2 linked regions of the Plantactinospora sp. BC1 genome follow. The protein of the gene in region 1 binds, or shares a complex with, the protein of each later gene. Links are inferred from orthologs where the notes say so. Each region holds a gene or a part of one and is shown in the gene's direction. Other genes may lie near its edges. The genes, in order: rpmJ and rpmE.

Region 1 (10,823 bases):
CGGGCGTGAAGGCCAGCGAGCTGCGTGAGCTCTCCGAGGAGGAGCTGGTCAGCCGGCTCCGGGAGGCCAAGGCGGAGCTGTTCAACCTCCGCGTCCAGTCGGCGACCGGTCAGCTGGACAACAACCGCCGGCTCCAGGTCATCCGCCGGGAGATCGCCCGGATCTACACGATCATGCGTGAGCGTGAGCTTGGGCTTTCGGCCGCGCCGACTGAGGTGACTGCATCATGAGTGACGAGACCACCACCACCGCGCAGGCGCGGGCTCAGCGCAAGGTCCGGGAGGGCCTCGTGGTGAGCGACAAGATGGAAAAGACCGTGGTCGTCGAGGTCGAGGACCGGGTCAAGCACGCGCTGTACGGCAAGGTCATGCGCCGCACCAGCAAGCTGAAGGCGCACGACGAGCAGAACGCGTGCGGCGTGGGCGACCGGGTGTTGCTCATGGAGACCCGTCCGCTCTCCGCCACCAAGCGGTGGCGGGTTGTGGAGATCCTCGAGAAGGCCAAGTAAGAGCCGTACCGCAGGCTCAGGGTTCCGCCAAGCTCAGCCGGCACGGTACTTCGGTCGACGAAGGCAGGCCGGATGAACCGCCGGCTGAGAACTGGCAGACATAGGAGATAGACGTGATTCAGCAGGAGTCGCGACTGCGCGTCGCCGACAACACGGGTGCCCGGGAGATCCTGTGCATCCGGGTGCTCGGTGGCTCCGGTCGGCGCTACGCGGGCATCGGCGACGTCATCGTGGCCACGGTCAAGGACGCCATTCCCGGTGCCGGTGTGAAGAAGGGCGACGTCGTCAAGGCGGTCGTCGTCCGCACCGCCAAGGAGAAGCGGCGGCCGGACGGCTCGTACATCCGATTCGACGAGAACGCGGCCGTGATCATCAAGGATGGTGGCGACCCACGAGGTACCCGTATCTTTGGCCCGGTTGGCCGTGAGCTGCGGGACAAGCGGTTCATGAAAATCATCTCGCTCGCGCCGGAGGTGTTGTAAACCGTGAAGGTCAAGAAGGGCGACACAGTCATCGTCATCGCCGGCAAGGACAAGGGTGCCAAGGGCAAGGTCATCGCGGCCTACCCGCGGCAGGACAAGGTCCTGGTCGAGGGCGTGAACCGGGTCAAGAAGCACACCCGCATCCGCACCACCCAGCGCGGGGCGAAGACCGGCGGCATCGTCACGCAGGAGGCCGCGATCCACGTCTCGAACGTGATGGTCGTGGACTCCGACGGCAACCCGACGCGGGTCGGGTACCGGATCGACGAGGGCGGCCAGAAGGTCCGCATCGCGCGTAGCACCGGTAAGGACCTGTGATGACGGCAACCGAGACCAAGACGCTGCCCCGGCTCAAGCAGCGGTACCGCGAAGAGATCGTGGGGCAGCTCCGCGAGCAGTTCCAGTACGGCAACCCGATGCAGGTGCCCGGACTGGTCAAGATCGTCGTCAACATGGGTGTCGGCGAGGCGGCCCGGGACGCGAAGCTGATCGACGGCGCCGTACGCGACCTGGCCACCATCTCCGGCCAGAAGCCGCAGGTCCGCCGGGCCCGCAAGTCCATCGCGCAGTTCAAGCTCCGCGAGGGCATGCCGATCGGTGCGAAGGTGACCCTGCGCGGCGACCGGATGTGGGAGTTCCTGGACCGGCTCCTCTCCATCGCGCTGCCCCGGATCCGGGACTTCCGCGGTCTGGACGGGCGCAAGCTCGACGGGAACGGCAACTACACGTTCGGCCTGACCGAGCAGTCGGTGTTCCACGAGATCGACCAGGACCGGATCGACCGCGTACGGGGCATGGACATCACGGTGGTGACCACCGCCAAGACCGACGACGAGGGCCGGGCGCTGCTCAAGCTCCTGGGCTTCCCGTTCAAGGAGAACTGAGGACTGATATGGCGAAGAAGGCGCTGATCCTCAAGGCCGCCGCGAAGCCGAAGTTCTCGGTTCGCGCGTACACCCGCTGCCAGCGTTGCGGGCGGCCGAAGGCGGTCTACCGCAAGTTCGGCCTCTGCCGGGTCTGCATCCGGGAGATGGCCCACCGCGGTGAGCTGCCCGGCGTGTCGAAGGCTTCCTGGTGACACTGCGCCCCATCCGTGGGTGGCGGAGCGAGGACCGCGACGCCACCCGCTTTGGGCCCAGCCACGTCCCGACCGATATCCGGGGCGAGGATCGCAACGCCGTAGGCCCGGGCCACTGCCCCGGGAACCCCGGCGAGAAAGGCTGACGAGATCCATGACGATGACCGACCCGATCGCAGACATGCTGACGCGTCTGCGTAATGCCAACCAGGCGTACCACGACCGGGTGACGATGCCCTACTCGAAGATCAAGGCGAACATCGCCGAGGTCCTCAAGTCCGAGGGCTACATCGCCACCTGGGCTGTCGAGGAGCCCGAGGAGGGCGTCGTCGGCAAGCGACTGGTCGTCGAGCTGAAGTACGGCCAGAACCGGGAGCGGAGCCTGGCCGGCATCAAGCGCGTGTCCAAGCCCGGCCTCCGGGTGTACGCCAAGTCGGACGGGCTCCCGCGGGTGCTCGGTGGACTGGGCGTGGCGATCATTTCGACGTCCCAGGGGCTGCTGACCGACCGGCAGGCCCGCAAGCGGAGCGTTGGCGGGGAAGTCCTCGCCTTCGTCTGGTAACGGGAGACAGAGAGAAATGTCGCGTATTGGACGTAAGTCGATCCCGGTGCCCTCCGGCGTCGAGGTGACCATCGACGGCTCGACCGTCAAGGTCAAGGGGCCGAAGGGCGAGCTGTCGCACACCCTGGCCGAGCCGATCACGGCCGAGCGGGGCGAGGACGGCGAGCTGCACGTCAACCGGCCGAACGACGAGCGCAAGGCCAAGGAGCTGCACGGCCTGAGCCGTACCCTGGTGGCGAACATGATCGTCGGTGTGACCGAGGGCTACCGCAAGACCCTGGAGATCGCCGGCACGGGTTACCGGGTCACCGCCAAGGGCAGCGACCTGGAGTTCGCGCTCGGGTTCTCGCACCCGGTGCAGGTGAAGGCCCCGGCCGGGATCACCTTCACCGTCGAGCGGCCCACCCTGTTCCACGTGGCCGGCATCGACAAGCAGCAGGTCGGCGAGGTCGCCGCCAACATCCGGAAGATTCGTCCGCCGGAGCCGTACAAGGGCAAGGGCGTCAAGTACCAGGGCGAGGTCATCCGCCGCAAGGCCGGAAAGGCGGGCAAGAAGTGACCGCCAACGGTAGGGCGAGGGCATCCGCCGGCCGCGAGGCTGGGAGAAAGGCAGGTAAGAAGTGACCGCCACACTGCTCAAGCGTCGCCGCGGGGTCGCCGCCAAGCGCGCCATCGGGCGGGCGCGTCGGCACTTCCGGGTCCGCAAGACCGTCACCGGCACCGCCGAGCGGCCGCGTCTCGTGGTCACCCGCTCGCTGCGGCACATCACCGCGCAGATCGTGGACGACGGCAGGGGCCACACGCTGGTCTACGCCTCGACCATGGACGAGTCGATCCGGGGTGCCGAGGGCGACAAGAGCGCCCTGGCCGGCAAGGTCGGCGCGCTCGTCGCCGAGCGGGCCAAGGCCGCCGGGATCTCCAAGGTCGTCTTCGACCGCGGTGGCAACCAGTACGCGGGGCGGATCGCCGCGCTGGCCGACGCGGCCCGCGAAGCCGGGCTCGAGTTCTAAACCCCGTCACGAGGAGAAAGGAAGGCTGCTGATGCCAGGTCAACAGCGCCGTGGCGGCGGGTCCGGTGGCAACGAGGGTGGTCGCCGCGACAACCGCCGTGAGGGCGGTCGCGGAAACGCGCCCGCCGAGAAGACGCCGCATCTTGAGCGGGTCGTCGCCATCAACCGGGTTGCCAAGGTCGTGAAGGGTGGTCGTCGCTTCAGCTTCACCGCCCTGGTGATCGTCGGCGACGGCGACGGCACGGTCGGGGTGGGCTACGGAAAGGCCAAGGAGGTGCCCGCGGCGATCGCCAAGGGTGTCGAGGAGGCCAAGAAGCACTTCTTCAAGGTGCCCCGGATCGGTGCCTCGATCCCGCACCCGGTCACGGGCGAGGACGCCGCCGGTGTGGTGCTGCTCAAGCCGGCCAGCGCCGGTACGGGTGTCATCGCCGGTGGTCCGGTCCGGGCCGTACTGGAGTGCGCGGGCATCCACGACGTGCTCTCCAAGAGCCTCGGCTCGTCCAACCCGATCAACATCGTGCACGCCACGGTGGCGGCCCTGAAGGGGCTGGAGTCGCCGGAGGCGGTCGCGAAGCGTCGGGGCCTGCCGGTCGAGGACGTCGCCCCGGCCGCCATGCTGGCGGCCCAGGCGGGGGTGACGGCCTGATGGCACGCCTGAAGGTGACCCAGGTCCGGTCCGGCATCGGGACCAAGCACAACCAGCGCGAGTCGCTGCGGTCGCTCGGTCTCAAGCGGATCAACGACGTGGTGGTCAAGGAGGACCGCCCCGAGATTCGGGGCATGATCTTCACCGTGAGCCACCTCGTGAAGGTCGAGGAGGTCGAGTAATGACGATCAAGGTCCACCACCTGCGCCCGGCCCCCGGAGCGAAGACCGAGAAGACCCGGGTGGGTCGCGGTGAGGGCTCGAAGGGGAAGACCGCCGGTCGCGGTACCAAGGGTTCCAAGGCCCGGAAGAACATCTCGGCGGCGTTCGAGGGTGGGCAGATGCCCATCCACATGCGGCTGCCGAAGCTGAAGGGCTTCAAGAACAAGTTCAAGGTCGTGTTCCAGGTGGTCAACCTGGACCGGCTCGCCGAGCTGTTCCCGGAGGGCGGCCAGGTCGGTCCGCAGGAGCTGGTTCAGGCCGGCGCCGTCCGCAAGGGCCAGCCGGTGAAGGTTCTCGGTACCGGGGAGCTGGGCGGGGTCGCCCTCCAGGTGTCGGCGCACGCGTTCAGCGCGTCGGCCAAGGAGAAGATCACCGCTGCCGGCGGCTCGGTGACGGAGCTGTAGGACGTCGCGGTCGAGGCGCTCGCCCAGTTGATGGCAACTGGCGGGCGCCCTGACCTACTAGGGGTCCATCGATCCCGTTAACATCGGAAACGGTGAATGTTCTCCGGGTGGATCTGCCCGGGAGCGCGCCGGACTGTTAGAGTCCGATCCCAGCTATGGGTATCGGGTCGATCGCCCGACAACCACCCCGTCCCGCCATGAACCACCGGCGGCCGCCTCGCGCAGGAGGAAGAAGTTGCTCTCCGCCTTTCTCAGTGCGTTCCGCACGCCTGACCTGCGCAAGAAGCTGCTGTTCACAGTAGGCATCATCGCGGTCTACCGGCTCGGTGCGACGCTGCCCAGCCCGGGCGTCTCCTACGGCAACGTGCAGCAGTGCATCCAGACCATGGAGTCGGGTGAGGGCAACGGCGTCTTCAACCTGCTCAACCTCTTCTCCGGCGGCGCGCTGCTCTCGCTGTCGGTCTTCGCGCTGGGCATCATGCCCTACATCACCGCCTCGATCATCCTGCAGCTGCTCACCGTGGTCATCCCGCGGTTGGAGCAGCTCCGCAAGGAGGGCCAGGCCGGTCAGGCGAAGATCACGCAGTACACCCGTTACCTCACCCTCGGCCTGGGCATCCTGCAGGCCTCGGCGTTCGTGGCGCTGGCCCGTTCCGGCCAGCTCTTCAACGGGATGTGCCAGGAGTTCCCGATCATCCCGGAGGGCACCGGCCTGCCGACCTGGCTGACCGTGACCGTCCTGGTGATCACGATGACCGCCGGTACCGGTGTCGTGATGTGGCTCGGCGAGCTGATCACCGACCGCGGCGTCGGCAACGGCATGTCGGTGCTGATCTTCACCTCGATCGCCGCCCGGCTGCCCAGCGAGGGCTGGACCATCAAGAACAACAAGGGCTGGGGCATGTTCGGCCTGGTCCTGGTCCTGGTCCTGGTGGTCATCACCGCGGTCGTCTTCATTGAGCAGGCCCAGCGCCGCATCCCGGTGCAGTACGCCAAGCGCATGATCGGCCGGCGGATGTACGGCGGCACCTCCACCTACATCCCGCTGAAGGTGAACCAGGCGGGTGTGATCCCGGTCATCTTCGCGTCGTCGCTGCTCTACCTGCCGTCGCTGCTGCTCCAGTTCTTCGACCAGAACAACCTGAACAACTGGCAGACCTGGGTGCAGAACCACCTGGTGCAGCCGGACAGCCCGACCTACATCAGCGTCTACTTCCTGCTGATCATCTTCTTCACGTACTTCTACGTCTCGATCACGTTCAACCCGACCGAGGTCGCGGACAACATGAAGAAGTACGGCGGGTTCGTCCCGGGCATCCGGCCGGGCAAGCCGACCGCCGACTACCTGGACTTCATCCTGAGCCGGATCACCCTCCCCGGTGCGCTCTACCTGGGCCTGATCTCGATCCTGCCGAACTTCTTCTTCATCTGGCTGGACAGCCAGCAGTACCAGAACTTCCCGTTCGGCGGCGTCGCGGTGCTGATCATGGTCGGTGTCGGGCTGGAGACCGTGAAGCAGATCGAGAGCCAGCTCATGCAGCGGAACTACGAAGGGTTCCTGCGGTAGATGCGACTCGTTCTGGTCGGTCCCCCCGGGGCGGGCAAGGGGACCCAGGCCGAGTTCATCGCCGCCCACCTCGCCGTGCCCAAGATCTCGACAGGGGACATCTTCCGGGCCAACGTGTCGCAGGGCACCCCACTCGGTGTCGAGGCGAAGCGTTACATGGACGCCGGCAAGCTGGTGCCCGACGAGGTGACGATCAACATGGTCCGGGACCGGCTCGCCCGCCCGGACGCGGCCGAGGGCTTCCTGCTGGACGGATTCCCTCGGACGACCCCGCAGGCCGCGGCGCTGGACAAGCTGCTCGCCGATCTGGGCACCGCCCTGGATCTGGTCATGGAGCTGGTCGTCGACGACGACGAGGTCATCCGGCGGCTCTCCGGCCGGCGTACCTGCCGGGGCTGCGAGAAGGTCTGGCACATCGAGTTCGACGCCCCCTCGGTGGCGGGCGTCTGTGACCGGTGTGGCGGTGAGCTGTTCCAGCGGGACGACGACAAGGCGGAGACGATCGCCGAGCGGCTGCGTGAGTACGCCAGCAAGACCGCACCGTTGATCGACTACTACGGCGCGCAGGGCAAGCTGGTCGGGATCGACGCCACCGGGCCGGTGGAGGACGTCACCGTCCGGGCTATCGACGCCCTGCGGTCGTACGGCGGATAGGCTGGGCACCATGCGCCGACCCCAGCTGGACATCCAGCTGAAGACCCCGGAGCAGATCGAGCTGATGCGGGCTGCCGGGCTCGTCGTCGCGGCGGCCCTGGAGCGGATGCGCGCGGCCGTGGCTCCCGGCGTCTCCACCGCCGATCTCGACGCGATCGCCGAGTCGGTGATCCGGGAGGCCGGCGGCACCCCCTCGTTCAAGGGCTACCACGGTTATCCGGCCTCGATCTGCTCCTCGGTCAACGAGCAGATCGTGCACGCCATCCCGGCGCCGACCCAGGTGCTCCGGGACGGCGACCTGATCTCCATCGACTGCGGGGCGATCCTCGACGGCTGGCACGGCGACGCCGCGATCACGGTCGGGGTCGGCGAGGTCCGTCCGGAACTGCTCCGGATGGCCGAGGCCGCCGAGGACGCGATGTGGGCGGGGATCCGGGCCGCGGCGCGCGGCATGCTCAGCGGTCGTGGCCGGCTGACCGACATCTCGTACGCGGTGGAGCGGGCGGTCCGGGCCGCCGGCCGGTACGGCATCGTCGAGGGGTACGGCGGGCACGGCATCGGCACCGAGATGCACCAGGACCCGCACGTGCTCAACCACGGCCGGCCCGGGCGTGGCCCCCGGCTGGTGCCGGGGATGGCGCTGGCGATCGAGCCGATGGTGACCCTGGGCTCGCCCCGGACGGTGGAGCTGGACGACGGCTGGACGGTGATCACCCGGGACGGGTCGATCGCCGCACACGTCGAGCACACGATGGCGCTGCTGGACGACGGCGTCTGGGTGCTGACCGCTCCGGACGGCGGTCGGGCCCGGCTCGGTGACCTGGTCACCGCCCGGGAGCCGGCCACGTCGTCCCCCGGCTGACGGCCCCAGCCCGTTCGAGGAGTGGGCGGGCTGGACCCGTGGTGGCATCCTCGTAGTCATGGACCGGCGGGACCAGATGCGCGCTGCGGACTCCGATCGCACGGCCGTGGCCGACCAGCTCCGGCAGGCCCTGAACGAGGGCCGTCTCGACCTGGGCGAGTACGACGACCGGCTCCAGCGGGCGTACGCCGCGAAGACCTACGCCGACCTCGACGGGCTGCTCACCGACCTGCCGGGTACGGTGCCGGTCGACCAGGCCCAGCTGGTGCCGACCGACCCGAAGCCCGCGGTGTTCCGTCCCGGACCCGACGGCCGCTATCCGGGCGCCACCCGGGCCTGGCTGGCCGACACCTGGGACGGCTATTTCGGCCTGGTCGGCCTGGTGGTCGCGATCTGGGCGGTCACCTCGGTGCTGGCGACCGACTTCCTCTACTTCTGGCCGGGTTGGGTGGCGGGCCCGCTGGGCGCGGTGCTGCTGGTCGGCACGGTCACCGGGCTGGCGAAGGGTGAGCCGCAGCGCTGGGCCGCCAAGCAGGCGGCGAAGCAGGCCGCGAGGGAGCGGGCGAAGATCGAGAAGCGGGCCCGGATCGAGGAGCGGAAACGCCGCCGGGACGAACAGGCCGGCCAGGGGGAACCCGCCTGATATAGTCGCGTTCGTCCGATCCGACCACCCGGGAGTCCCCGGGTTGGCGCTGGCGTGCGGGCGCGCGTACACTGGCTGATCGGCGCACAGCGTCCACTCCGGCATGCCCACCCGCGCTTCGGTGGGGCCGGAGCCGCGGCTGGCTCGGATGTTCTCCATCCGGGAAAGGCGTTGTGAGCCGTCCGGAGTAACCGACGTCAGGACAGCGGAGGACATGCCGAAAAAAGACGGAGCCATCGAGATCGAGGGCCGAGTGATCGAGCCACTCCCGAACGCCATGTTCCGGGTGGAACTCGCCAACGGCCACAAGGTGCTGGCTCACATCAGCGGCAAGATGCGGCAGCACTACATCCGCATCCTGCCCGAGGACCGGGTCGTCGTCGAGTTGTCGCCGTACGACCTGACCCGAGGGCGCATCGTCTACCGCTACAAGTGAACGTCGCCGGACCGTTCGCGGGTCCGGGGCACGTGCACTCTCTGACGACGGCCGGGTGTCCGTGTCCGTCCTCAAGACTCGACGGCGTCAGCGCGCTGCCGGGCACAGATGGGAAAGTAAGGCAACCGTGAAGGTCAAGCCGAGCGTCAAGAGGATCTGCAACAAGTGCCGGGTGATCCGCCGGCACGGCCGGGTCATGGTCATCTGCACCGACCCGCGCCACAAGCAGCGTCAGGGCTGATCCGCAGCCGCCGCCGGTGCGTGCCGGCGGCGTCGACGGTGCGTCCCGACCGCAGATTCCGTACAACAACACAAGCTCGTCCCAGCCGCGAGCGCGAGATCGCCCAGCGAGAACGCAGTCGTGGCCGACCCCCGGTCGGAGGCCGGGGCCCGCAGGTTTGGGCAGGCGGGATGGGGCGGGTACAGACCTCCGCGAAAGAATCCGAGGAGTACGCCCGCACATGGCACGGCTAGCCGGCGTCGATCTCCCCCGCGAGAAGCGGCTGGAGATCGCGCTCACCTACATTTTCGGGGTCGGTCGGACCCGCGCGGTCGAGACGCTCGCCGCCACCGGCATCTCCCCCGACAAGCGCGCCAAGGACCTCACGGACGAGGAGCTGGTCCAGCTCCGGAACCACATCGAGGCGAACTACAAGGTAGAAGGCGACCTGCGCCGCGAGGTCGCCGCTGACATCCGCCGCAAGGTCGAGATCGGCTGCTACGCGGGCATCCGGCACCGCCGGGGTCTGCCCGTCCGTGGTCAGCGGACCCGTACCAACGCCCGGACCCGGAAGGGCCCGAAGCGGACCGTCGCCGGCAAGAAGAAGCCCGGCAAGAAGTAGAGCTGAACCGGAATTCGGGTCGATCTCCACCGAGGTAGGCCGGACTCCGACCCGATCCGGAAAGTCAACTAGGAGCGCACAGACTCATGCCACCGAAGGCTCGCGCCGGGGCCGCCGTAAAGAAGGTCCGGCGCAAGGAACGCAAGAACGTCGCCCACGGGCAGGCGCACATCAAGAGCACGTTCAACAACACCATCGTCTCCATCACGGACCCGACCGGTGCCGTCATCTCCTGGGCCTCCGCCGGCCAGGTGGGCTTCAAGGGTTCCCGCAAGTCGACTCCGTTCGCCGCGCAGCTCGCCGCCGAGGCCGCCGCGCGCCGGGCCATGGAGCACGGCATGCGCAAGGTCGACGTGTTCGTCAAGGGCCCCGGTTCCGGCCGGGAGACCGCCATCCGTTCGCTGCAGGCCGTTGGCCTGGAGGTCGGCCAGATCGCCGACGTCACGCCGCAGCCGCACAACGGGTGCCGTCCGCCGAAGCGTCGTCGGGTCTGAGAGGTAGACGAAGAACATGGCTCGTTACACCGGTGCCGACTGCCGCCGTTGCCGTCGGGAGAAGATGAAGCTGTTCCTCAAGGGCAGCAAGTGCGATGGCCCGAAGTGCCCGTTCGAGTCCCGGCCGTTCCCGCCCGGGCAGCACGGCCGGGGCCGCACCAAGGAGACGGAGTACCTGCTCCAGCTCCGTGAGAAGCAGAAGGCCCGCCGCGTCTACGGCGTCCTGGAGAAGCAGTTCCGGGGGTACTACGAGGAGGCCGTCGCCAAGAAGGGCAAGACCGGCGAGATCCTCCTCCAGATCCTGGAGTCGCGGCTCGACAACGTGATCTACCGGGCCGGCCTGGCGAAGTCGCGCGACCACGCGCGGCAGCTCGTCAAGCACGGCCACCTGACGGTGAACGGCCGCAAGGTCGA
Region 2 (10,772 bases), 1.3 Mb from region 1 along the record:
GCAGGAGATCGGCGACGTGAACCCCGAACCCCGGACCGCGGTCGGGTTCTCCGCCGACGGCCGGAAGATGTTCCTGCTCACAGTGGACGGACGGCAGGCGGACAGCCGGGGCGTGACCCTGACCGAACTGGGCCGGATGATGGCCGAACTCGGCGCGCACGACGCGCTCAACCTCGACGGCGGAGGCTCGTCGACGCTGCTCGCCCGGGAGCCCGGCCAGCCGGCTGTCCGGGTCGAGAACAGCCCGTCGGACGGCTCCGAGCGGCCGGTGCCGAACGGGCTGGCGCTGTACGCGCCGCAGGGGAGCGGGCGGCTCCGGGCGTACTGGGTGAAGACCCTGCTCGACCCGGTGGCGGCGCCGGGCGTCGGGCCGGTGCGCGGCGGACGCCCGGACCGGGTCTTTCCCGGGCTGACCCGGCGGCTCGCGGCGGCCGGCTACGACGAGACCTACGGCCCGGCGGCCGGCGCGCCGGGCTGGCGGGCCGAACCGTCGTCCCGGGGCACGGTCGACTCCGCCGGAGTCTTCCGGGCCCGCCGGTCCGGTGAGGTGACCGTGACCGCGTCCCGGGGCCGGGCGAAGGGTGCACTGCCGCTGACCGTGCTCGGCCCGCTGGCCCGGATCGACGGCACGGTGGACCGGGTCGGGCTGGCCGGCGCGGGCGGCACCGGGTCGTTCGGCGTGGTCGGCTACGACGCCGAGGGGAACACCGCGCCGATCGACGCGGCCGACCTGCGCCTGGACTACGACCGGGAGCTGCTGGAGGTCACCCCGGCCGCCGACGGCACCCTCGCGGTGAAGGCCAGAGTGGACAGTGGTGCCGGGCTGGTGACGGTACGGGTCGGCGCGGCCAGCACCGTGCTGCCGGTGACGGTCGGGCTCACCGACGTACCGGTGGCGATGTTCGACGACGCGGCGAGCTGGCGGTTCAGCGCCGCCCGGGCCACCGGCTCGGCGACCCCGGTGCCGGGCCGCACCGGCACCGGCCTGAAGCTGGCGTACGACTTCGGCCAGTCCACCGGCACCCGCGCCGCGTACGCCGACCCGCCCGCGTACATCCCGGTGGCCGGGCAGCCGCAGTCGTTCGGGATGTGGATCCACGCCAACGGGAACGGCGAGTGGCCCAGCCTGCACCTGCACGACGCGCTCGACCAGCAGCACGTACTGCGCGGCCCCTACCTGGACTGGACCGGCTGGCGGTACGTCGAACTCGCCGTACCGGCCGGAGTGGTCTATCCGGTGCGGATCCGCCGGTTCTACGTCGCCGAGACCGACGCGGCGGCGGCGTACACCGGGGAGGTGGTGATCGACGACATCGTCGCCCGGGTACCCGCCGAGGTGGAGGTGCCGGCCGAGCCGCTCCGTACCGACCGGGTGGTGCTGACCGACGGCACCGTCGACCGGGCGCCCTGGCGCTTCGCCGTCCTCTCCGACGCGCAGTTCGTGGCGGCGAACCCGGACAGCGACCTGGTCGCCCAGGCCCGCCGTACGCTCCGCGAGGTGAAGGCCGCCCGGCCGGACTTCCTGGTGATCAACGGGGACTTCGTGGACACCGCCTATCCGGAGGACTTCGCGCTGGCCAAACGGATCCTGGACGAGGAGTTGGGCGGTACGCTGCCGTACCACTACGTGCCGGGGAACCACGAGATCATGGGTGCCCCGATCACGAACTTCCGGTCGGTCTTCGGCGAGACGTACCGGGTCTTCGACCACAGCCCGCGCCGGGGCGGCACCCGGACCCGGTTCGTCACCCTGGACACCTCCACCGGCAGCCTGCGCGGCGGCGGCTTCGGGCAGGTACTCGCGCTGCGTACCGCCCTGGACGGTGCGGCCCGGGACCCGGCCGTCGGCTCGGTGGTGCTGGTGGAGCACCACGCGCCCCGGGACCCGACACCGGCCAGGGCGAGCCAGCTCGGCGACCGCAAGGAGGCGGCACTGCTGGAGCGGTGGCTCGCCGAGTTCCAGCGCGAGACCGGCAAGGGCGCACTCTTCGTCGGCGCGCACGTCGGCAGCTTCTCCGCCGAACGGGTCGACGGGGTGCCGTACCTGATCAACGGCAACGCCGGCAAGAACCCGTCGACCGCGCCGCACCTGGGCGGGTTCAGCGGCTGGACGATGTTCGGGGTCGACCCGGTCAGCCCGGCCGAGGCGGCGGCGGCCCGGCGCGACCCGCTGGCCGAGGGGCCGGAGTGGGTGAGCGCGCAGACCCGGGCGCACGTGGACCGGCTGACCCTGGCCGCCCCGGCGACCCTGCCGGCCGGTTCGGCGGTCCCGGTCACCGCCACGGTGACCCAGCCCGGCGGTCGGCAGGTACCGGTCGCCGCTCCGCTCTCGGCCGACTGGTCCGGATCGGCGAACCTGCACATCGGACCGGTGCGCGGCCTGCGGCCGTGGCACGCCGCCTGGTTCGACCCGGCCACCGGCCGGCTGACCGGGCTGCGTTCCGGCGACGCTGTCCAACTCGCCGTCACCGTCAACGGGGCGACCGCCCGGGCCACCATCCCGCTCACCCGCCGCTAGTTCGGCGCGGCACCGCCGCCAGCCCGACGCACCCGCCCTGCGGATGCCGCGCCACCCGCCCTGCGGATGCCGCGCCACCCGCCCTGCGGATGCCGCGCCATCCGCCGGGTCCGACCGGGATCGGGCCACGTGCGGCGCGCGGGCTCGACCTGGACGTCAGAGGCGCTACCGACGCCGGGTAGCGCCTCTGACGTCCAGGTCGACGACCCGATGCACCGGGACTGCGGGCTAGAAGTCGCCCTCGGCGACCTGGAAGACGGTCAGGCCGAGGCCGCGCCACATCTTGACCACCTGCATCCGGTCGTCGAAGACCCCGACCACCCGGTAGCGGTCGCGGATCTCCCGGTCGAAGATCTCCCGCTTGACCACCGAGTCGCGGCGCTGGTCGCCGACGGCCCGCATGTGCAGCGCCAGGTACGGCACGTCGACGTGCTCGGCCAGCCACCGCTGCGTCTGCTCCCGGCAGGAGGCGTCCCGTCCGGTGCAGAAGACCACCCCGTAGCCGGCCGCGTGCATGGCCCGGACCGCCGAGATGACGGCGGTGTTGGGCAGGTCCTCGCCGACCCGGGTCATGTCGTACGGGCTGCGCCCCGCCATCAGCGCCACCGTGCCGTCGATGTCCACCAGTACGATCTCCGGCACCTCGTCCGACGGCGGGGTGTAGACGGCCGCCGGCCCGCCCGGCTCGACGGTCGGTACCGGCAGCGGCAGGGCCCGTCCGGCCAGGTAGCGCTCGTGCAGTCGCCGGATTGCCTCCTCGCCGACCCGGTCCTGCTCGGGTCGCTCGGCGTCGCGGCGGACGCACTCGTCCACCGGTACGTCGGTGAAGTCGTGCACCTCGAAGGCGGCGCCGAACCGGGCGGCTAGCTGCGCCCAGTCCCGCACGGTCCGGGACCGCAGGTTGGTGTCGTCGACGCAGACGTCCGCGCCCGCCCGGAGCAGCGCCTCGACCTGGGCCCGCTGCACGACGGTAACCTGGCCCTCGGCCCACTGGGTGAAGAGCCGCTCGCCGTGCAGCATCCGGCGCAGGTCGTCGCGGTTGACCCGGACGACGCCGGGTTGCAGCTTCCGGGCGAAGGTGGTCTTCCCGGAGGCCGGCAGCCCGCGGGTGACGATCAGTCGGGTCATGCTCTCTCCTCGCTCCGCCCGGCACCCATCATGATCCTTCGCGGCCGCACGTCGGGGGTTCACCCGGCCTGCTGTGGCGTCCACTCGACCGGCGGGCGGGCCTGCTGCCAGAGGTGAGGACGGTAGTCGCGGCCGTCGAGGCGCAGGAAGAGGAAACTGCGCTCCGGGTGCCGGGCGGCCCGCTCGGCGAAGTCGCGTCGGCTCCATCCGGCGGGCAGTTCGGCCACGATCTCACCGTACGCCTGCTCGATCTTCGCGGCCCGGGCCTCGACGGTCGCGGTCAGGTCGGCCACGACGGAGTCGACCCAGCGGTGGAACTCGTCCGGCAGCGGCGCGACCCGGGCCGCGAGGTCCTGCCCGGTGACGAGGTACTCCCAGACCAGCCGGGCGTTGAGCCCGAAGGTGAGCCGGTGCAACCGGACGTACTCCGGATATTTGATCTTGACCCGCTGGTCGCTGTCCGGCCAGTGCACCACCAGCCCCTCCCGACCGTCCCGGGCGGGCGCGGCCAGCGCCTCGGCCAGGGTGCGGTGCGGCAGCCGCTCGACCACCGGACCGGGCCAGTCCGGCACCGCCTCCGGACCGGAACTCCGCCCGCTGGCGATCTCCACCGTGCCGAGCAGCACCAGGTCGTCCAGACCGCCGTAGTCCAACACGATCCGGTTCGCCGGGTAGACGATCTCGACCAGCACGGTCCGCCCCGGCGGCGGGGTGAAGTCGGGGTAGCGGGAGCGGAGCACGGCGGTGGCGTGCCGGGCCTGGTCGGAGGCGAACGAGCCCCGGGTGGCGACCGCGAAGCCGACGCCGTCCGGGTACAGCACGCCGAGGCTCCCGTCGGCCTTGTCCGTGATCACCGCCGGTGCGTCCGGCCGGAGCGCCGGTGCGCCGGGCTGGTCGTGGTTGAAGAACTTCGGGTACGGCCGCGCCACGACCACCTCGGTCGACTCGTCCACGATCAGCCCTCGACAGGCGACCGTCACCGGTGTCCAGATTCCGCCGTAGGTGCACGCCTCGGTGTAGTTGTAGATCGCGAGCGGTCGCTCCGGATGCCGTTGGACCCGGACGTGGCCGTCGGCGAGCGCGGCGGCCAGCGCCGCCGGGTCGACGACGTCGGCGAGCCGGGTGACCGGGGCGAGCAGGGCGGAATCGGACGCGGGGGTGACCACGGGTGTGCCTTCCGGCGGGGTGGGAATGCGAGAGGGAGCAGTGACGTTAACCGTCACGGATCACGTGTGCAGCCCGATTTCGGGCCGGCCCAGCCGGCATGGCACACTGGTCAGTCGGCCACCGGTTCCGGTTCCCGCCCGAGTCCGCCATCGCTCCGCGACACCCGTGTCGTGGCGTGGCTGACGGATGCCGAGGGCGACCCGGCGACCACCCACGAAAGGACCGAGGCGACATGAAGCCCAACATCCACCCCGAGTACGTGTCCACCGAGGTCACCTGCTCGTGCGGCAACACCTTCACGACCCGCAGCACGGCGAAGGGCGGCTCGATCCACGTCGAGACCTGCAGCGCCTGCCACCCGTTCTACACCGGCAAGCAGCGCGTGCTCGACACCGCCGGCCGGGTCGCCAAGTTCCAGCAGAAGTACGCCAAGGTTCAGGCCAAAAAGGGCAAGTAGCCGCGTCGACGGCGCCCGCCTCCGGTTCGTCGCCGGGGGCGGGCGCCGTCGTGCCGTTTCCCGGTCCCTTCCACCATCCGCGTTCGGAGCAGAGGGAGTACGAGCATGAGCGGCGACCGGCTGGCCCGGCTCCTCGACGAGTACGCGGAGCTGGAACGGCGCCTCGCCGACCCGGCGATCCACGCCGACCAGGCCACCGCCCGCCGGGTGGGCCGACGGTTCGCCGAGCTGACCCCGCTGCACAAGGCCGCCGGTGAGCTGGAGCAGGCCCGGGCCGACCTCGCCGCCGCCCGCGAACTCGCCGCCGAGGAGCCGTCGTTCGCGGCCGAGGCGGAGTCGCTGGCCGAGACGCTGCCCGCGCTGGAGGGCCGGCTCGCCGAGCTGCTGATCCCGCGCGACCCGCACGACGCCAAGGACGTGATCCTGGAGATCAAGGCGGGCGAGGGCGGCGAGGAGTCCGCGCTCTTCGCCGGTGACCTGCTCCGGATGTACCTGCGCTACGCCGAACGGCACGGCTGGGCGACCGAGGTGCTCGACGCGCAGGACTCCGACCTGGGCGGGGTAAAGGACGTCTCGCTCGCGGTCAAGGCCAAGGGGGTACCGGAGGGCGGCAACGGGGTCTGGTCCCGGCTCAAGTGGGAGGGCGGCGTACACCGGGTGCAGCGGGTGCCGGTCACCGAGTCGCAGGGGCGGATCCACACCAGCGCGGCCGGCGTACTGGTGCTGCCGGAGGCCGAGGACGTCGACGTCACCATCGACCCGAACGAGTTGCGGATCGACGTGTTCCGCTCCTCCGGGCCGGGCGGCCAGTCGGTGAACACCACCGACTCGGCGGTGCGGATCACCCACCTGCCGACCGGGATCGTGGTCTCCTGCCAGAACGAGAAGTCCCAGTTGCAGAACCGGGAACAGGCGATGCGGATCCTCCGGGCCCGGCTGCTGGCCAACGCGCAGGAGCAGGCCGACGCCGCCGCCTCGGACGCCCGCCGCTCCCAGGTGCGTACCGTCGACCGCTCCGAGCGGATCCGGACGTACAACTTCCCGCAGAACCGGATCACCGACCACCGGATCGGCTACACGGCGTACAACCTCGACCTGGCGCTCGCCGGTGAGCTGGACGGGGTGCTCGACGCGCTCGCCGAGGCGGACCGCTCGGCCCGGCTGGCCGGCGAGACGGAGCTGTCCCGCCGCTGAGCCGCGCCCGGTGGCGCCGCCGGCACCCGCTCAGCGTGCCGTCGCCGGCCCGGTCGCGGCCTGCGGTCGCTCCCCGGCGGCCAGCTCGAAGGCGGCGCGCAGCGCGTCCCGTGGCCCGGCGCCCGAGCCGTGCACCTCGGCGAAGCCGACGCTCACCCCGACCCGGATGCCGGGGACGATCGACTCCCAGTCCTCGGCGGCGACCGCCGCGCTGATCCGCCGGCCCACCTCACCCGCCTCGGCCATCCCGGCGCCGGGCAGCACCACCACGAACTCGTCGCCGCCGTACCGGGCCACGAAGTCGCCGCGCCGCATCACCCGGTTGATCACTCCGGCGATCCGTTGCAGCACCAGGTCGCCGCAGTGCCGGCCGTGCGCGGTGTTCACCGCCCGGAAACCGTCGAGGTCGCAGACCCCGATCACGGCCCGTTCGCCCCGGCCGGCCATCCCGGCAACGTACCGCTCCAACCGGCGGCGGTTCGGCAGCCCGGTGAGCGGGTCGGTCAGCGCCTCGCCCTCGTGCCGGACCGCCTCCCGGCGCATCTCCTCGTGCTCGATCCGGGCCGCGATGCCGTCGACGTAGACGTCCCGGAGCCGGTCGTTGCGCTGGGTCGCCAGCCGGAACGCGTACCGGTCGGCCCGGTGCGCCGCCGCGTGGTCGCCGACCCCGGCGTACGCCAGGCTGGAGAGCCGGGCGTGCTCGGCCGCGCCCAGCGTCTCGGCCGAGACGTGCACCGTCTCCAGCCGGGCCAGCGCCTCGGCGGGCCGGCCGGCGGCGATCGCCAGGCACGCCCCGCCGAGCTGCCGCATGTCCCGGGTACGCGCGCTGTCCCCGCCGTCGCGGAGCAGCCGGTCGGGGTCGAGTTCGGGTACGGCCGACCGGCCGGTCGTGGCGCCGAGGGCAGCCCGCCGGGCGAGCGCGTACCCGTACGCCGCCCGGCCGCTCGGCCGCAACCGGCCCGCCGTGCCGGCCCCGACGAAGCGTTCCAGGTCGGCGCCGACGTCCCTGAGCACCCGGAGGCAGCCGTCGCTGTCCCCGTGGTGGTCCAGCGCGACCGCGTTGCGCAGCCGGATGCCGGGTGCGGCGAAGGTCTCCTCGGGGATGCCGACGGCCAGCCCCAGCCGGCGGGCCCGCTCGATGGCGCCGAGCGCGTAGCCGTGGAAGCCGAGGTAGGAGTAGGCCATCGCCAGGTCGTGCCAGCCCCAGGCGGTCTCCCGGTCGGGCTCGTCCACCGAGCCGAGCGCCCGGGCGCCCCGGACCAGGTGGGTGACGCAGCGGTCCAGCGCGCCCTGGTTGTGCGCGGCCAGCGCGGCCAGCGCGTGCAGGTGGCCGTGCAGGTAGGGGTCGGGCAGGTCCCGGGCGGCGTCGAACGCCTGCTCCACCGCCCGGGTGTACTCGGCGGTGCGGCCCAGGTTGAGGATCGCGGAGAGTCGCTGGAGCAACGCCTCGGCCCGGGAGTACGGGTCGTCGGTGGTGTCGAGCACGCGTTCGAAGACCAGGCACGCCTCGGCGGAGCGGCTGCTCTCCATCAGGGAACGGGCGTGTCTCAACTCCTCGGCCCGGTCACCGACCCGGTCGAGCCAACTCACGCACAACCTCCATCGCCGTCGCCAGCCAGACCCCCGCGAAAGTCGAGGAGCCGACCGGTCGCCCGGAGGCACGGTGCCCTCCGGGGACGCTCGACCGGTCTGAGCACCCAGTCGATCCGGGTCGGAAACGCGCCCGCGACGCGATGATTCCCGGCCGACGTTTCATGATTATGTCGTGACGCGTATTCCCCGGCATCCCCGTGAAGCGACAGAACGGACCCGACCGTCGGTCGCGGTCGCGGCGGCGACGTCCGCGCTGGCCCGGGCCGGCGTCGGGCCGGCCAGGACCGAGGCGGAGCTTCTGGTGGCGTACGTCCTCGGCGTGTCGCGCGGGGCGCTGGCCGTGGCCGGGCCGCTCACCGGCGAGCAGTACGACCGGCTGACGGAGCTGGTCGAGCGGCGTACCCGGCACGAGCCGTTGCAGTACCTGCTCGGCTCGGCGGCGTTCCGCTACCTGGAGCTGGCGGTCGGCCCCGGGGTCTTCGTGCCCCGGCCGGAGACGGAACTGCTGGCCGGCTGGGGCGTCGAGCAGGCCCGGCGGCTCGGCGGACCCGGGACCGGCAGCGACCCGGCCGGGGCGGGACCGCTGGTCGTCGACCTGTGCAGCGGCAGCGGCGCGATCGCGCTCTCGGTCGCCGGGGAGGTGCCGGCGGCCCGGGTGGTCGCGGTGGAGCGGTCCGCGGCGGCGCTGGACTGGTTGCGCCGCAACGCCGCCGAGCGGGCCGCTGCCGGCGACCCGCCGATCGAGGTGGTGGCCGGGGACGTCGCCGACCCGGAGCTGCTGGCCGGGTACGCCGGCCGGGTGGACGTGCTGCTCTGCAACCCGCCGTACGTGCCGGACGACACCCCGGTACCCCCGGACGTGGCCGGGCACGACCCGGCGGACGCGGTCTTCGGCGGCCCGGACGGGCTGGCGGTGATCCGGCTGGTACTCGACCGGGCGGCCGGGCTGCTGCGCCCCGGCGGGGTCTTCGGGGTGGAGCACGACGACACGCACGGCACGGCGGTTCCGGAGCTGCTGCGTGCCGACGGCCGGTTCGTCGAGATCGCGGACCATCCCGACCTGGTCGGGCGGCCCCGTTTCGCCACCGCCCGCCGGGCCGACGCCGTCCCGTAACCGGCCGGAAGTCCCCGTGCCACGGTGGGCGCTCCGGCGTGGCAGACTGGCTCCTCGTGATGCTCTACGACTGCCGGTCGCTGGCGGACCGTGACCGAGGCATCGCCGCGGCCGTCGAGGCGGTCAAGAACGGCGAGCTGGTCGTGATCCCGACCGACACGGTCTACGGGGTCGGCGCGGACGCGTTCACCCCCTACGCCGTCAAGGCGCTGCTCAACGCGAAGGGTCGGGACCGGCAGCATCCGCCGCCGGTGCTGGTCGGCTCCCGGCGCACGCTGGACGGGCTGGTCTTCATGCTGCCGAGCACCGCCCGGGACCTGGCCGACGCGTTCTGGCCCGGCGCGCTGACGATCGTCGTCGAGCACTCGCCCAGCCTCCAGTGGGACATCGGCGACACCGCCGGCACGGTCGCGGTGCGGATGCCGCTGCACCCGGTCGCCCTGGAGGTGCTCCGGGAGACCGGGCCGATGGCCGTCTCGTCGGCGAACAAGACCGGCCAGCCGGCGGCGGTGACCGCCGAGGAGGCGCGCGAGCAGCTCGGCTACGCGGTGCGGGCCTACCTGGAGGCCGGGCCCTGTCCGGAGCCGGTGCCGAGCACCATCGTCGACGTGACCGGCGAGGTGCCCCGGGTGCTGCGCCAGGGCGCGATCCCGCTGGAGAAGCTCCGTGACGTCGTACCGGACATCCAGGGCCAGGTGACCTGAGTGCCGCCGTTCACGGTCCTGCACGTCTGCCTGGGCAACATCTGCCGGTCGCCGATGGCGGAGCGGCTGCTCGCGCTGGCCGTACGGGAACGGTTGGCCCGCCGGGGTGCGGACGACGCGGACGACGCCGACCGGCTGGTGCACAGCCACAGCGCCGGCACCGGCGGCTGGCACGCGGGTGAGGAGATGAACCCGCCGGCCGCCCGCCAGGTGCGCTCCCGGGGCGGGGACGTCGCCGACTTCGGCGCCCGCAAGCTCCGCTCGGAGCACATCGACGCGGCCGACCTGGTGTTGACGGCAACCGCCGACCAGCAGGAATACGTGGTGGCGCTGCGTCCCGACGCCGCCGACCGCACCTTCGTGCTCGGCGAGTTCGGCCGGCTGCTGCCCACCGTGGACGCCGCGGTCCTGCCTCCGGCCGACCTGGCCGACCCGGACGCGGTCTACGCCCGGGGCACCGCGCTGGTGGCCGCGGTGGCGGCGGCCCGGAGCGGGTCGTCCCCGCTGCCCGGCGACGACCTCGACGACCCGTGGGGCCGGGGCGACCAGTGTTTCAGCCGGGTCGCCGACGAGATCGAGGACGCCGTCCGGCCGCTCGCCGCCGTCCTGCTGCCCTGACCCGGGGCGCAGCCCGCCCCTGAGGCGACGCGGCGGCCCTGAACCGCGCACGGTCCGCTCTGACGCGACCCGGCCCGCCCTGACGCGGGCGCGGCCCGCCCTGCGGCGGGGGAGATTCCGCCGTGGTCACTCCGGCTTGTGAATCTGAACCGGTTTGCCGTGAAACGGGTGCGGCGCCCGAAATCAGCCGGCAGGCTGACGGAGTCCCCGAGCCCGGCCGTTTGTCCGGGTCGCGTCGATCGTGTCCCGCCCGGGAGGTACCGCATGCTCCGGCTGCGG

The links.
Region 2: rpmJ (region 1) and rpmE share a complex: the UniProt entries of both Bacillus subtilis proteins name them as parts of the 50S ribosomal subunit. The link is inferred for Plantactinospora sp. BC1 from one-to-one orthologs.

What each region holds. Positions count from the first base shown.
Region 1 is NZ_CP028158.1:6,028,353-6,039,175, reverse strand. What follows is about bases 7,900-10,757. They hold rpmJ (50S ribosomal protein L36), read left to right. Parts: upstream 7,900-9,200; coding sequence 9,201-9,314; downstream 9,315-10,757. Other genes in these bases: rpsD (30S ribosomal protein S4), read left to right, coding at 10,426-10,757; rpsK (30S ribosomal protein S11), read left to right, coding at 10,002-10,409; rpsM (30S ribosomal protein S13), read left to right, coding at 9,535-9,915; infA (translation initiation factor IF-1), read left to right, coding at 8,852-9,073; C6361_RS26395 (DUF1707 domain-containing protein), read left to right, coding at 8,053-8,637. Also shown: rpmC (50S ribosomal protein L29), read left to right, coding at 1-230; rpsQ (30S ribosomal protein S17), read left to right, coding at 227-508; rplN (50S ribosomal protein L14), read left to right, coding at 622-990; rplX (50S ribosomal protein L24), read left to right, coding at 994-1,308; rplE (50S ribosomal protein L5), read left to right, coding at 1,305-1,874; C6361_RS26445 (type Z 30S ribosomal protein S14), read left to right, coding at 1,883-2,068; rpsH (30S ribosomal protein S8), read left to right, coding at 2,223-2,630; rplF (50S ribosomal protein L6), read left to right, coding at 2,647-3,189; rplR (50S ribosomal protein L18), read left to right, coding at 3,263-3,640; rpsE (30S ribosomal protein S5), read left to right, coding at 3,672-4,286; rpmD (50S ribosomal protein L30), read left to right, coding at 4,286-4,468; rplO (50S ribosomal protein L15), read left to right, coding at 4,468-4,911; preprotein translocase subunit SecY, read left to right, coding at 5,147-6,478; C6361_RS26405 (adenylate kinase), read left to right, coding at 6,479-7,132; more of map, read left to right, coding at 7,143-7,899; more of rpsD, read left to right, coding at 10,758-10,823.
Region 2 is NZ_CP028158.1:4,701,281-4,712,052, forward strand. The notes cover bases 3,851-6,657. They hold rpmE (50S ribosomal protein L31), read left to right. Parts: upstream 3,851-5,045; coding sequence 5,046-5,270; downstream 5,271-6,657. Other genes in these bases: C6361_RS20585 (RNA ligase), read right to left, coding at 3,851-4,812; prfA (peptide chain release factor 1), read left to right, coding at 5,376-6,464; C6361_RS20600 (GGDEF domain-containing protein), read right to left, coding at 6,495-6,657. In the rest of the region: C6361_RS20575 (phosphodiester glycosidase family protein), read left to right, coding at 1-2,518; C6361_RS20580 (AAA family ATPase), read right to left, coding at 2,747-3,646; more of C6361_RS20585, read right to left, coding at 3,706-3,850; more of C6361_RS20600, read right to left, coding at 6,658-8,054; prmC (peptide chain release factor N(5)-glutamine methyltransferase), read left to right, coding at 8,230-9,171; C6361_RS20610 (L-threonylcarbamoyladenylate synthase), read left to right, coding at 9,231-9,875; C6361_RS20615 (phosphotyrosine protein phosphatase), read left to right, coding at 9,876-10,493; C6361_RS20620 (transglycosylase domain-containing protein), read left to right, coding at 10,758-10,772. UniProt on the Bacillus subtilis protein: Binds the 23S rRNA. While neither of the L31 paralogs is essential, this protein seems to function as the main L31 protein.